Regions from separate parts of the Rhizobium sp. L9 genome, predicted to be linked through region 2. Evidence: predicted binding sites of a transcription regulator. Region 2 holds the regulator's gene; each other region holds the start of a gene.

Region 1 (3,277 bases), on a different contig from region 2:
CCGGAGAAGGTACTGAATGAACGCATCATTCCGCAGATCCCGGTCGGCCGGCTCGGCGAGCCCGAAGAAATTGCCCGCTGCGTCACCTTCCTCGTCTCCGACGATGCTGGTTTCATCACCGGTTCGACGCTGACGGCCAATGGTGGGCAATTCTTCGTTTAAGACAGGACGAACGTTTGTTGATTTGCAAAGGCGCGTTGCAGGACGCGCCTTTGCTTTTGTTCGGGAGGTCAGAAGCGCTTGCCGGTGTTCCGGTCTCGCTGAACCCGAATCTTGACAGGCACTCGCTGCCGCGAGCGATCTCCGCTGCGAAGAGCTGAGACCGCGGATGTCAGGAAAGCCGCGGCAACGAGAATGGCGACGGTGGAATTCAGGACAATCTGGTCCATGCAAATATTCCTTTCAGTGCCTTGGGCGATGGTACCTGCCCTGCGCTCACGAAGGAAATATGCGCCAAGCTAGTGGGCGCCGGTAGATTTGACTTTCACGACCGTTCGTCAACGTCACATTGACGAACGCGCCGGCAAAGAAAACGGGCGCCGAAGCGCCCGTTGGGAGTCCGATATGACTTGTCGGTCAGTAGCGGCAACGAGCCTCGTAGCGGCGGCCGTAGCGGTCGCGATAGATGCAGTAGCCGCGGCGTTCGACCGACTGGCCGATGAGGGCGCCGGTCAGACCGCCGGCAACCGCGCCGACAGCGGCACCACCCCAGCTGTTGGTGACCGCGCCGCCGATGACCGCACCGGTGCCGGCGCCGATCGCCGTGCCCTGTTCGGTCGCCGTGCAGGATGCGAGAGCGCCCACGAGCGCGCCGATAAGAACAATCTTCTTCATCATGTCGTAACTCCCCAAGTTGTCGGGCTTTAAATGCGGCCCATTAGTACAAGGATAATGATAATGACGAGAACTAGCCCCAAACCGCCGGAAGGTCCATAGCCCCAGCCACGGCTATAACCCCAGTTTGGCAGAGCTCCGATCAAGAGCAGAATGAGGATAACGAGAAGTATCGTGCCAAGCATGGTGTTTTTCCTTCATTTCATCCGCAATCTGGATGGACAAGAAACACGCATTGGCGATTTTTGTTCCCGGTTGGGCGCGTAAATTAGCACGCAAGGCGATTCATGGTTTGTGATCCGTCACCCCTCACAAACCGTCCGTATGGTTAAAAAAGCGTTTAAATACAATATGTTGCGGTGAACAAAGCAGGAAGGTCTCGATGTCTCCGATTCGTCGGTGATTCGTTCCGTTTTTGATCGATCCCACTGGGCAAGCGGGTCCGGCTTAACGCTGTGTGAATTTGCTCGCCGGAAGATTAACACCGACGTGACGAGACCTCGCCGCCTGCCCCGCATCTAGCGGCAGAACATGGCGACGCCACCAGATCTGGCCGTGAACGAAAGGGGAAAGCCGAGCAGTCGGCGATTCGTCGCTGATTTGTTCCGTATTTGATCGAGACGTTAATTTCGACGCATTTTTCACTTGGCAGAAAGCGTATGCCAGACCTCCGGCACGGTCACAAAATACCAACAGGAGAGAGTTCCGCGATTCAGCATTTAGTAGGAAAAAGTGATTCAAAATCAATACTTAGCCGTGAACAAAAGCTGAATCAATAGGAGTCAGCGATTCGTCTCTGATTCGTTCTCACGCTGTTCCGAATTGGAAATACGCACCGTCGAGACGACTCGCACAGGTCGCAATCCCCGACGCATTTTGAAATCTGCCCTTGCGTTTGCGGCGGTAGCTGTCCATGTGTTCTGTGCCTCCATCGAGATGGCAAAATTTTTCCCGGGGCGCGCCTGCCTCACTTGCATGGACCATGACTCTGACTTCGCAGCCGATGATTCTGAGCGGGCGCGGTGTGACCGCGGTGCTTGGACCAACCAATACCGGCAAGACCCATTATGCCATCGAGCGCATGGTCGCACACGGGACCGGCGTGATCGGCCTGCCCCTCAGGCTCCTGGCCCGCGAGGTCTATACGCGGGTGGTGGAGAAGGTCGGCTTGCAGAACGTGGCGCTGGTCACCGGCGAAGAAAAGATTTCGCCGCCCAATGCGCGTTTTTCCGTCTGCACTGTCGAGGCGATGCCGCGGGAGACCAAAGCCGCCTTTGTCGCGATCGACGAGGTACAGCTCGCAGGCGATCTCGAGCGTGGCCATATCTTTACCGACCGCATCCTGCATCTTCGCGGCCGCGATGAAACGCTGTTGCTGGGTGCAGGGACGATGCGGCCAATCCTACAGCATATCCTGCCAGGTATCACCATCGTCGAGCGGCCGCGGCTTTCGCATCTCCTTTACGCCGGGCAGAAGAAGATCACCCGGCTGCCGCAGCGCTCCGCCATCGTCGCCTTTTCCGCCGACGAGGTCTATGCCATCGCCGAACTGATCCGCCGGCAGCGCGGCGGCGCGGCAGTCGTGCTGGGGGCGTTGAGCCCCCGCACCCGCAATGCGCAGGTCGCGCTCTATCAGGCGGGCGACGTCGAATATCTGGTGGCGACCGATGCGATCGGCATGGGCCTCAACCTCGACGTCGATCACGTCGCCTTCGCCCAGGACCGGAAATTCGACGGCTATCAGTTCCGCAACCTCAATCCGGCCGAACTCGGCCAGATCGCCGGCCGCGCCGGGCGGCACGTGCGGGACGGCACCTTCGGCGTCACGGGACAGGTCTCGCCTTTCGACGAGGAACTGGTGCAGCGCATCGAGGGACATGAATTCGACAACGTCAAGGTTCTGCAGTGGCGCACGACGGAGATGGACTTCTCCTCGATTCAGTCGCTGCGCGCCAGCCTGGAGGCCGGGCCGCGCGTGCCCGGGCTGACGCGGGCGCTGCCGGCGGTCGACCAGCAGGCGCTCGAGCAGCTTTCGCGCTACCCCGAGGTAATGGACCTCGCCGACAGGCCGGCCCGCGTCGAAAAACTCTGGGAGGCTTGCGCGCTGCCCGATTACCGGCGTATCACTCCGGCCCAACATGCCGATCTTATTTCGACCCTCTTTTCCGATCTCGTGCGCTATGGCACGGTGAACGAGCAGTTTCTTGCGGAGCAGGTTCATCGCTCGGATCGAACTGATGGGGAAATTGACACGCTTTCGGCGCGAATCGCGCAGATAAGGACCTGGACCTACGTTTCGAATCGGCCCGGCTGGCTTGCCGATCCGACACATTGGCAGGAAAAGACGCGGGAAATCGAAGATCGATTGTCCGATGCGTTACATGAAAGGTTGACGAAACGCTTTGTTGATCGCAGGACATCTGTGCTCATGAAGCGCCTGAGA
Region 2 (3,277 bases):
CCCTTCTTGACATTGACGGCGCGGCCGGTTCTGGCGGCGGCGATCAGAAGGTCCGTCTGACGGCAGAGGAAGGCCGGGATCTGCAGAACATCGACCACCTTGGCCACCTCGGCGCATTGCTCGGCCGTATGGACGTCGGTTATGACGGGAAAGCCGAATTCCTTCTTGAGGTCGGCAAAGACCTCCATGCCCTTTTCCAGGCCGATGCCGCGTTCAGCCGAGAGCGAGGTACGGTTCGCCTTGTCGAAGGAGCTCTTGTAGACGAGGCCAATGCCGAGCTTGCCGCAAAGCTCCTTCAGCGTGCCGGCGACCATGAAGGCGTGATCCCGGCTCTCCATTTGGCATGGACCGGCGATCAGCGACAAGCGGCCAGTATTGGAAAAAGTGACCTGGCCTTCGCCTTCGCCGATCCTGACTTCGGAATTCGTGTCGGTGCTCATCGTGTTTCCTCGAAGGCGAAGAGCGCACCCTGCCCGGGCGTGGGCTTCACCAGAATGCGATTGTTCTTGCGCGTGTGAATGTGATCCCGTTAGCACCCAAATGCGCTTCTGTCACGGCAAGATCGATGACGGTGAAGAGGATTGCCCGCCCCCGCAGGCCGCGATCGGCTGATGAGACAGCGGTCTCGAAATAGGCCTCCAGCCCTTCCGGCCGTCATCAAGCTGATCTTTGCATTTGATGCCGCGATATTCATGCCGAAACCGGTTTTCTCCACCGCCGCCTGCCCAATCGCGAGCCCGACGAAGGCGGCGAATGCCGCCGGGTCCGGTGCACAAAGTGCGATCTCGGCAATGCCGATCACGCCATTGGCGTGTCTCTCCAGCGCGGCGCGATCTGTAGGGAACGAAGTGATGCGCTGGCAAGTAAAGAGAAAGAAATCGGGGGCGCGCAAATCAGCTGCAAAGGCCAGCTTAAAGCTGCCGACGCTCTCCGAACCGTCCGGCATCCGCATCGGCCGGCTGAACTGCAACATCTCACCGGCGCTCGCGCCGTTGCTGACGAAGCGCTTATGATCGAGGTCGGCATCCTCGCTGAGGAAGGCCAGCGCAGAAAGTCCCTCCTCGCCGCAGCGGAAACGGAAGGCGCGATTGCGGGCGATGAAGACGTTGCCCTGGCGGGCCGCTGCTTCGCTCTCGTCGACACTCGCCACGCCAAGCGGCTCCAGATAGGTCTTGTCGGCGAAAAAGACGCAGGCATTCTCCGTTCCGAAGGGATGGCGCGCATCGGCGGCGACGGTGAAACCGAGCTTGCCGAGCCTCTCACGCGCCAGATCGATATTGACCACGGGCAGCACGACATGATCCAGCGGGTGCGACCTGGCGGAATGCGCGTTCATGAATATCCCTCCTGAAACCGGAAAGAGATGTGCGACAGCACCTCCCTCAATGCAAGACATGTGCGCCAATCCGGCAAATGAAAATAAAAATCTCAGCGAGTTGACGTGAACTTTTACGGAAATTTAGCTACTTGCGGAACACATATGGAACATATAGTGTCCGTTCTGGATTTGTTTCAATCACGGGGTCTAACGTCGATGCTCACGCGCAAACAACAGGAGCTTCTCCTTTTCATCCATGAGCGCATGAAGGAATCCGGCGTTCCTCCCTCTTTCGACGAAATGAAGGATGCCCTGGATCTCGCCTCGAAATCCGGCATTCACCGCCTGATCACGGCGCTTGAGGAACGCGGCTTCATTCGCCGCCTACCGAACCGCGCCCGGGCGCTCGAGGTGATCAAGCTTCCGGAGGCCTATAACCCCAGTCTTCAGCGTCGCGGTTTTTCGCCGAGCGTCATCGAGGGCAGCCTCGGTAAGCCCCAGCCGGTCGCCGCCCCCGCTGCGCCAAAGCCGGTCGCCGACAATGGCAACTCCGTCTCCGTGCCGGTCATGGGACGTATCGCCGCCGGCGTTCCGATCTCGGCGATCCAGAACAACACCCACGATATAGTCGTTCCTTCAGATATGCTCGGCTCCGGTGAGCACTATGCGCTGGAGGTTAAAGGCGATTCGATGATCGACGCCGGCATCTTCGACGGCGACACCGTGATCATTCGCAACGGCAGTACCGCCAGTCCCGGCGATATCGTCGTTGCCCTCGTCGATGACGAGGAAGCAACGCTGAAGCGTTTCCGCCGCAAGGGCGCCTCGATCGCGCTCGAGGCCGCCAACCCGGCTTATGAGACCCGCATCTTCGGGCCCGACCGCGTCAAGGTGCAGGGCAAGCTCGTCGGCCTCATCCGTCGCTATCACTGACGCCGGATGGGCTGGAATCGGTAAAACGATCATTGCGCCAATCATAGGCGCGATGGCGCATCCATGGTCGCGACAAGGCATCGAAGGCGGTGGTGACCTCCAGGCCGGCATCGGCGAAACGCAATTCGAGCGAGCCGGTCCTACGCAGCGTCTCGCCGGTGAAAAGCGTGCCACCTGAACGGCAGCTGTTGAAACGCAGACGGACCGAGGTCACGACGATATCGGCCGTATCGCAGGCCGGGCCGAGATAGGCGGCATTGTCGATAACGGTGACGATATGGCCATTGCCAAGTCTTGATGTGCACCAAGCCTTCTTGACGCAGGAAAAACGGTTTGCTTCACCGCCTGCTGCGGCTGCCCGCATCGCCGCACTCGCTTCGTTCTGCTGATCGCGGGAAAGCCTGACACGGCGGCCTTCTCCTTCCGGCGGGATGGCCGGACCATCCAGCATCTTCGGCGGATCATGTGTCGGCAGCACCAGCGCTCTCTGCCACTGGTCGAATATGAAATCCGGCGGGTTTTCACGGTTGGAAGCTATTGCCTCAGCCGCGACGACCGCAACCAGACTGCCATCCTCCGAAATCACCAGATCCGGCGGCCGGGGAACCGGCAGAAGCAGCACGATGAGCGTCGAGATGGCGATGATCGATGTGCCGACATGGCGCAGCCGAGTGCGCAGCAGCGTCAGCAGCAGAAAGCCTGCCACCGCCACTGCGAAATACCAGCCGGGCAAGCGGCCGATGCCGATATCACCGCCCCAGCCGGACACCGTCTTGGCAACCGCAATCACCAGATCGAGGCCGAATCCGACGACCTTCCAGAGCGGAGCGTCCAGACCGAAAGGCATGAGCAACATCGCCAACAATCCGGCCGGCATGACGATGAAGGAGATAATCGGCATCGTCGCAAGGTTTGCCGGCAGGCCGTAAGCCGTCAGGCGATGAAAATGCTCGATCGAAAACAATGCGGTGGAAAAGCCGCCGATCAGCGAGGTCAGGAAGACGCCGCCGAAGAAACCGGCGACGG
Region 3 (3,277 bases), on a different contig from region 2:
GGTTGAACCAGATTTGAACGGGATATCGTGGTTAATCCCCTAAAAACCGGCTATTGAATGGTTGGATTTGACCTGCCACTAAGAATTTCTCCGGACTGGATTAGAGTCCGGCCATTTTGCCTACAGAGATAGCAGTTGATAAGAACGACCAGGCGTCGTTGGGTCAATCAATTTTGGGTGCCAATCCATTTGGTTAAGAGGATTGCCCCGATAACCGGCTTGTGCAATTGCACTTATCTCGAATTTTTACAGTCACAGTCGCTCCGAAGCGAACGTTGCTGTTCCCGTATCACGCGTGTTATCGCCTCTGACTGAGGAACCATGGCCGCATATTTCGTTAGCGTCGGGAAGAAGAATGAGAGTGAAGATCGACCGGAAAGTCTCTAAAGATGAAGTTGTATTGCTAGAGCGCACAACCCCGCAAAGATATCGCGAGTGGCTCATTTCCATGATGGGTGGCATCGAGGCTTTGCCCGCCGAGTTTCGGGATGGCATGCCTGCCCCGGACGAGGAACTGAAGACTCTGCTCGCGCGGATGCTGCCAGGAGATGAACTTTGGCTTGCAAGGTCGCGGCGCTATGAGCCTACAGCCCTCGTAGGGAATAGAGGTATCGCAGTCGTACGAAATGGCCACGCCGTCTGGTATCGGATAGGTATGCACCACTAGGTGGCGTGGACAAACTCGCTGCGTGGCGATCACAACGTGTCAGCTCGCGCGATACCGCCGGGCTGCTTGAGAACTCTGACCGCCGTCGCGTTCGCTTTCCTGCCGCGTCGTGATTTGCCAATGCCGGGCCTGGACTTTGACGGGAGGCTGCGCCAAACCTCATACAAGGGGATGCGGGAGGAGCTAAATAGGCCACAAGGATGCCCGAAGTGCGCCCTTAACGGGCGCTACCCTGCAGCGCCTCAATCATCTCCACCCGTGTCGCATGTCGGCCGCCCTCAAAGGAGGCAGTCAGGAACGCGTCCACGGTATCAAGCGCTAGCCCTTCGCCCACCACGCGCACGCCAAGCGAAAGCATATTTGCATCGTTGTGCTGGCGAACCATTCGGGCTGGAGAATGTGTCGCCGCAGACGCCACAACGGATGCCCTTTACCTTGTTCGCTGCCATCATGCTGCCCTGGCCGGTGCCACATAGAATGATGCCAAAACGACAATCGCCAGAGGCAACAAGCCGCGCTGCCGCTTCGCCGTGCGTAGGATAGGATGTGCTCTCGGGCGTTGTTGGTCCGATATCGACCACTACCCAGCTGCACTCGAAGATACTGACGGGCGCTTGAAAATCGCGAAGCGCAGTCAGATCGCTCCAGGTATATTTTCTCATCGATGACATTTTCAGCGCCTGGTGACGGTTCTGAACTATGCGATTGAATTCATTCAAAACTGGGCTCCACGGCATCCCGGTAGGTTGTAGTTCATTCGCTACTCGCCACTACATGCACATTGACTCATATTGCAAAAGGAACAAATAGGGAACATGCTTTCTTCCTGACGAAATGAAAACCTGATTTTGATGAAGGCTCCGAATGGCGCAGAGCGGCGCGAACCAGATCATCTCGGATCTTCGAGATCGCATCCAGCACCTCGAAGGAGCGGTGACCCGTCCGAAGACGGTTCTGCCCTTCGGAGTCTGCGAAATCGACGACCGACTTCCGGGAGGTGGGCTGGCCTATGGCGCGATCCACGAATTTGCAGGTGGCGGAGCAGGGGCGGTCGACGGCGCTGCGGCTGCCCTGTTTGCAGCCGGGATTGCTGCTCGGACCAAGGGTAAAGTGGTTTGGTGTCTCGCCCGCCCAGACCTGTTCGCTCCGGCACTTGCTCAGGTCGGCCTCCATCCTGATCGGGTGATCTATATCGAAGCCATCAAGGAAGACTATGTGCTCGAAAGCTTCGAGGAAGCTCTTCGTTTCGGTGGTCTCGGAGCGGTGGTTGGAGAAACGGTGCGCCTGCCAATGGTGGTTTCGCGCCGTCTGCAGCTTGCCGCCGAGGGCTCCGGAACCATAGGCCTGCTAATCCGACGATGGCGGCGGCAGACGGAGGCTGGAGACTTCGGTCATCCGACGTCAGCGGCGACACGATGGCGGATATCCGTCCTGCCGTCAGAGCAGCTACCTGTGCCGGGCATCGGCCGGGCACGGTGGCTCGCGGAGTTGATGAGAGTCAAGGCAGGTGAAAGTGCGGATTTTGAAATAGGTGCATGCGATGCCCAGGGTCGTATCAGTCTTCTTTCCGACGCTGGCGACGGATCGGATCAGACGCGCCGATCCGTCCATACCGGTTGAGACGCCGCTCGTCGTTGTTGCACGCAGCGGTTCGAAGCGGTGGCTGTCGGCCGTCGACGGGAATGCTGCTAAGCTCGGCCTTCACGTTGGCATGGCCGCTGCGAAGGCGCAGGCATTGGTCCAGAGTGTCCACATGGTAGATGCCGATCCCGCCGCTGATCTTGCCGCTCTCGAACGTCTGACGCTCTGGACGTTGTCTCAATACTCGCCCGTCGTGGCAGCCGATCCGCCGGATGGCATCGTGATGGACACCGAGGGAGCCGACCATCTTCAAGGTGGTGAAGAGCTTATGTTGTCCGGTCTCGTGAACCGGTTTCGAGCACGCGGTCTGCCAGCCCGTGCTGTCGTTGCTGATACTTGGGGAGCAGCATACGGCCTTGCGCGATCCATAACGGCGGAAGCCAAGGTCATTCCAGCAGGGAAGACAGCCGATGCCGTTGCACGACTTCCCCTCTCGACACTGCGGCTGAATGCCGAAACGATATCGAGTCTTCGCATGCTTGGCTTCAAAACAGTCGGCGAGTTGGCTGCGATGCCTCGTGCACCACTGACGCTTCGTTTCGGCCCGGAAACCGCTCGCCGTGTTGATCAGATGTTTGGCCGGGTCGCCGAGCCCATTGACCCTATCCGATGTCCCGAGATCATCGAAGTCCATCGAGACTTCGCTGAGCCGATTGGCGCAGCTGAGACTATCGCCAAATATCTTTCTCGTCTCGTCACGAAGCTCTGTCGAGAACTGCAGGCCAAGGGGTTGGGCGTCCGCCGGACCGACCTGATCGTCCACCGTGTCGATAACACGATCCAGGCACTCAGGGCAGGGACAGCTAAGCCTGTGCGTGATGTCGGCTGGCTGACCAAGCTGTTGCATGACCGCATCGAGAAGATTGATCCCGGTTTCGGTATCGAGAAGCTGAGTCTAGCGGCGACGGTGGTTGAGCCGCTGGATGACAGGCAGATCGCATCCAACCTGATAGATGATGCAACGGTCGA

The links. The regulator LexA, encoded in region 2, represses DNA repair genes until DNA is damaged. The targets are predictions, from matches to a motif close to TGTTCNNNNTGTGTTCNG.
Region 1: a site for LexA is predicted at 1,637-1,654, ahead of CO660_RS07890 (helicase-related protein). Genes of this name have one in related genera too.
Region 3: a site for LexA is predicted at 1,466-1,483, ahead of CO660_RS00125 (ImuA family protein). Genes of this name have one in related genera too.

The regions. Positions count from the first base shown of each region.
Region 1 covers NZ_NWSZ01000006.1:196,037-199,313, forward strand. The annotation lists gene CO660_RS07875 (beta-ketoacyl-ACP reductase) at 1-162, shown strand, start outside; gene CO660_RS33225 (hypothetical protein) at 231-389, opposite strand; gene CO660_RS07880 (glycine zipper domain-containing protein) at 577-837, opposite strand; gene CO660_RS07885 (DUF3309 family protein) at 864-1,019, opposite strand; gene CO660_RS07890 (helicase-related protein) at 1,817-3,277, shown strand, end outside.
Region 2 covers NZ_NWSZ01000008.1:69,129-72,405, forward strand. The annotation lists gene kdsA (3-deoxy-8-phosphooctulonate synthase) at 1-440, opposite strand, end outside; partial or broken gene CO660_RS10160 (VOC family protein) at 437-1,336, opposite strand; gene lexA (transcriptional repressor LexA) at 1,535-2,251, shown strand; gene CO660_RS10170 (ComEC/Rec2 family competence protein) at 2,232-3,277, opposite strand, start outside.
Region 3 covers NZ_NWSZ01000001.1:21,835-25,111, reverse strand. The annotation lists partial or broken gene CO660_RS34430 (RpiB/LacA/LacB family sugar-phosphate isomerase) at 885-1,254, opposite strand; gene CO660_RS00125 (ImuA family protein) at 1,532-2,287, shown strand; gene CO660_RS00120 (DNA polymerase Y family protein) at 2,208-3,277, shown strand, end outside.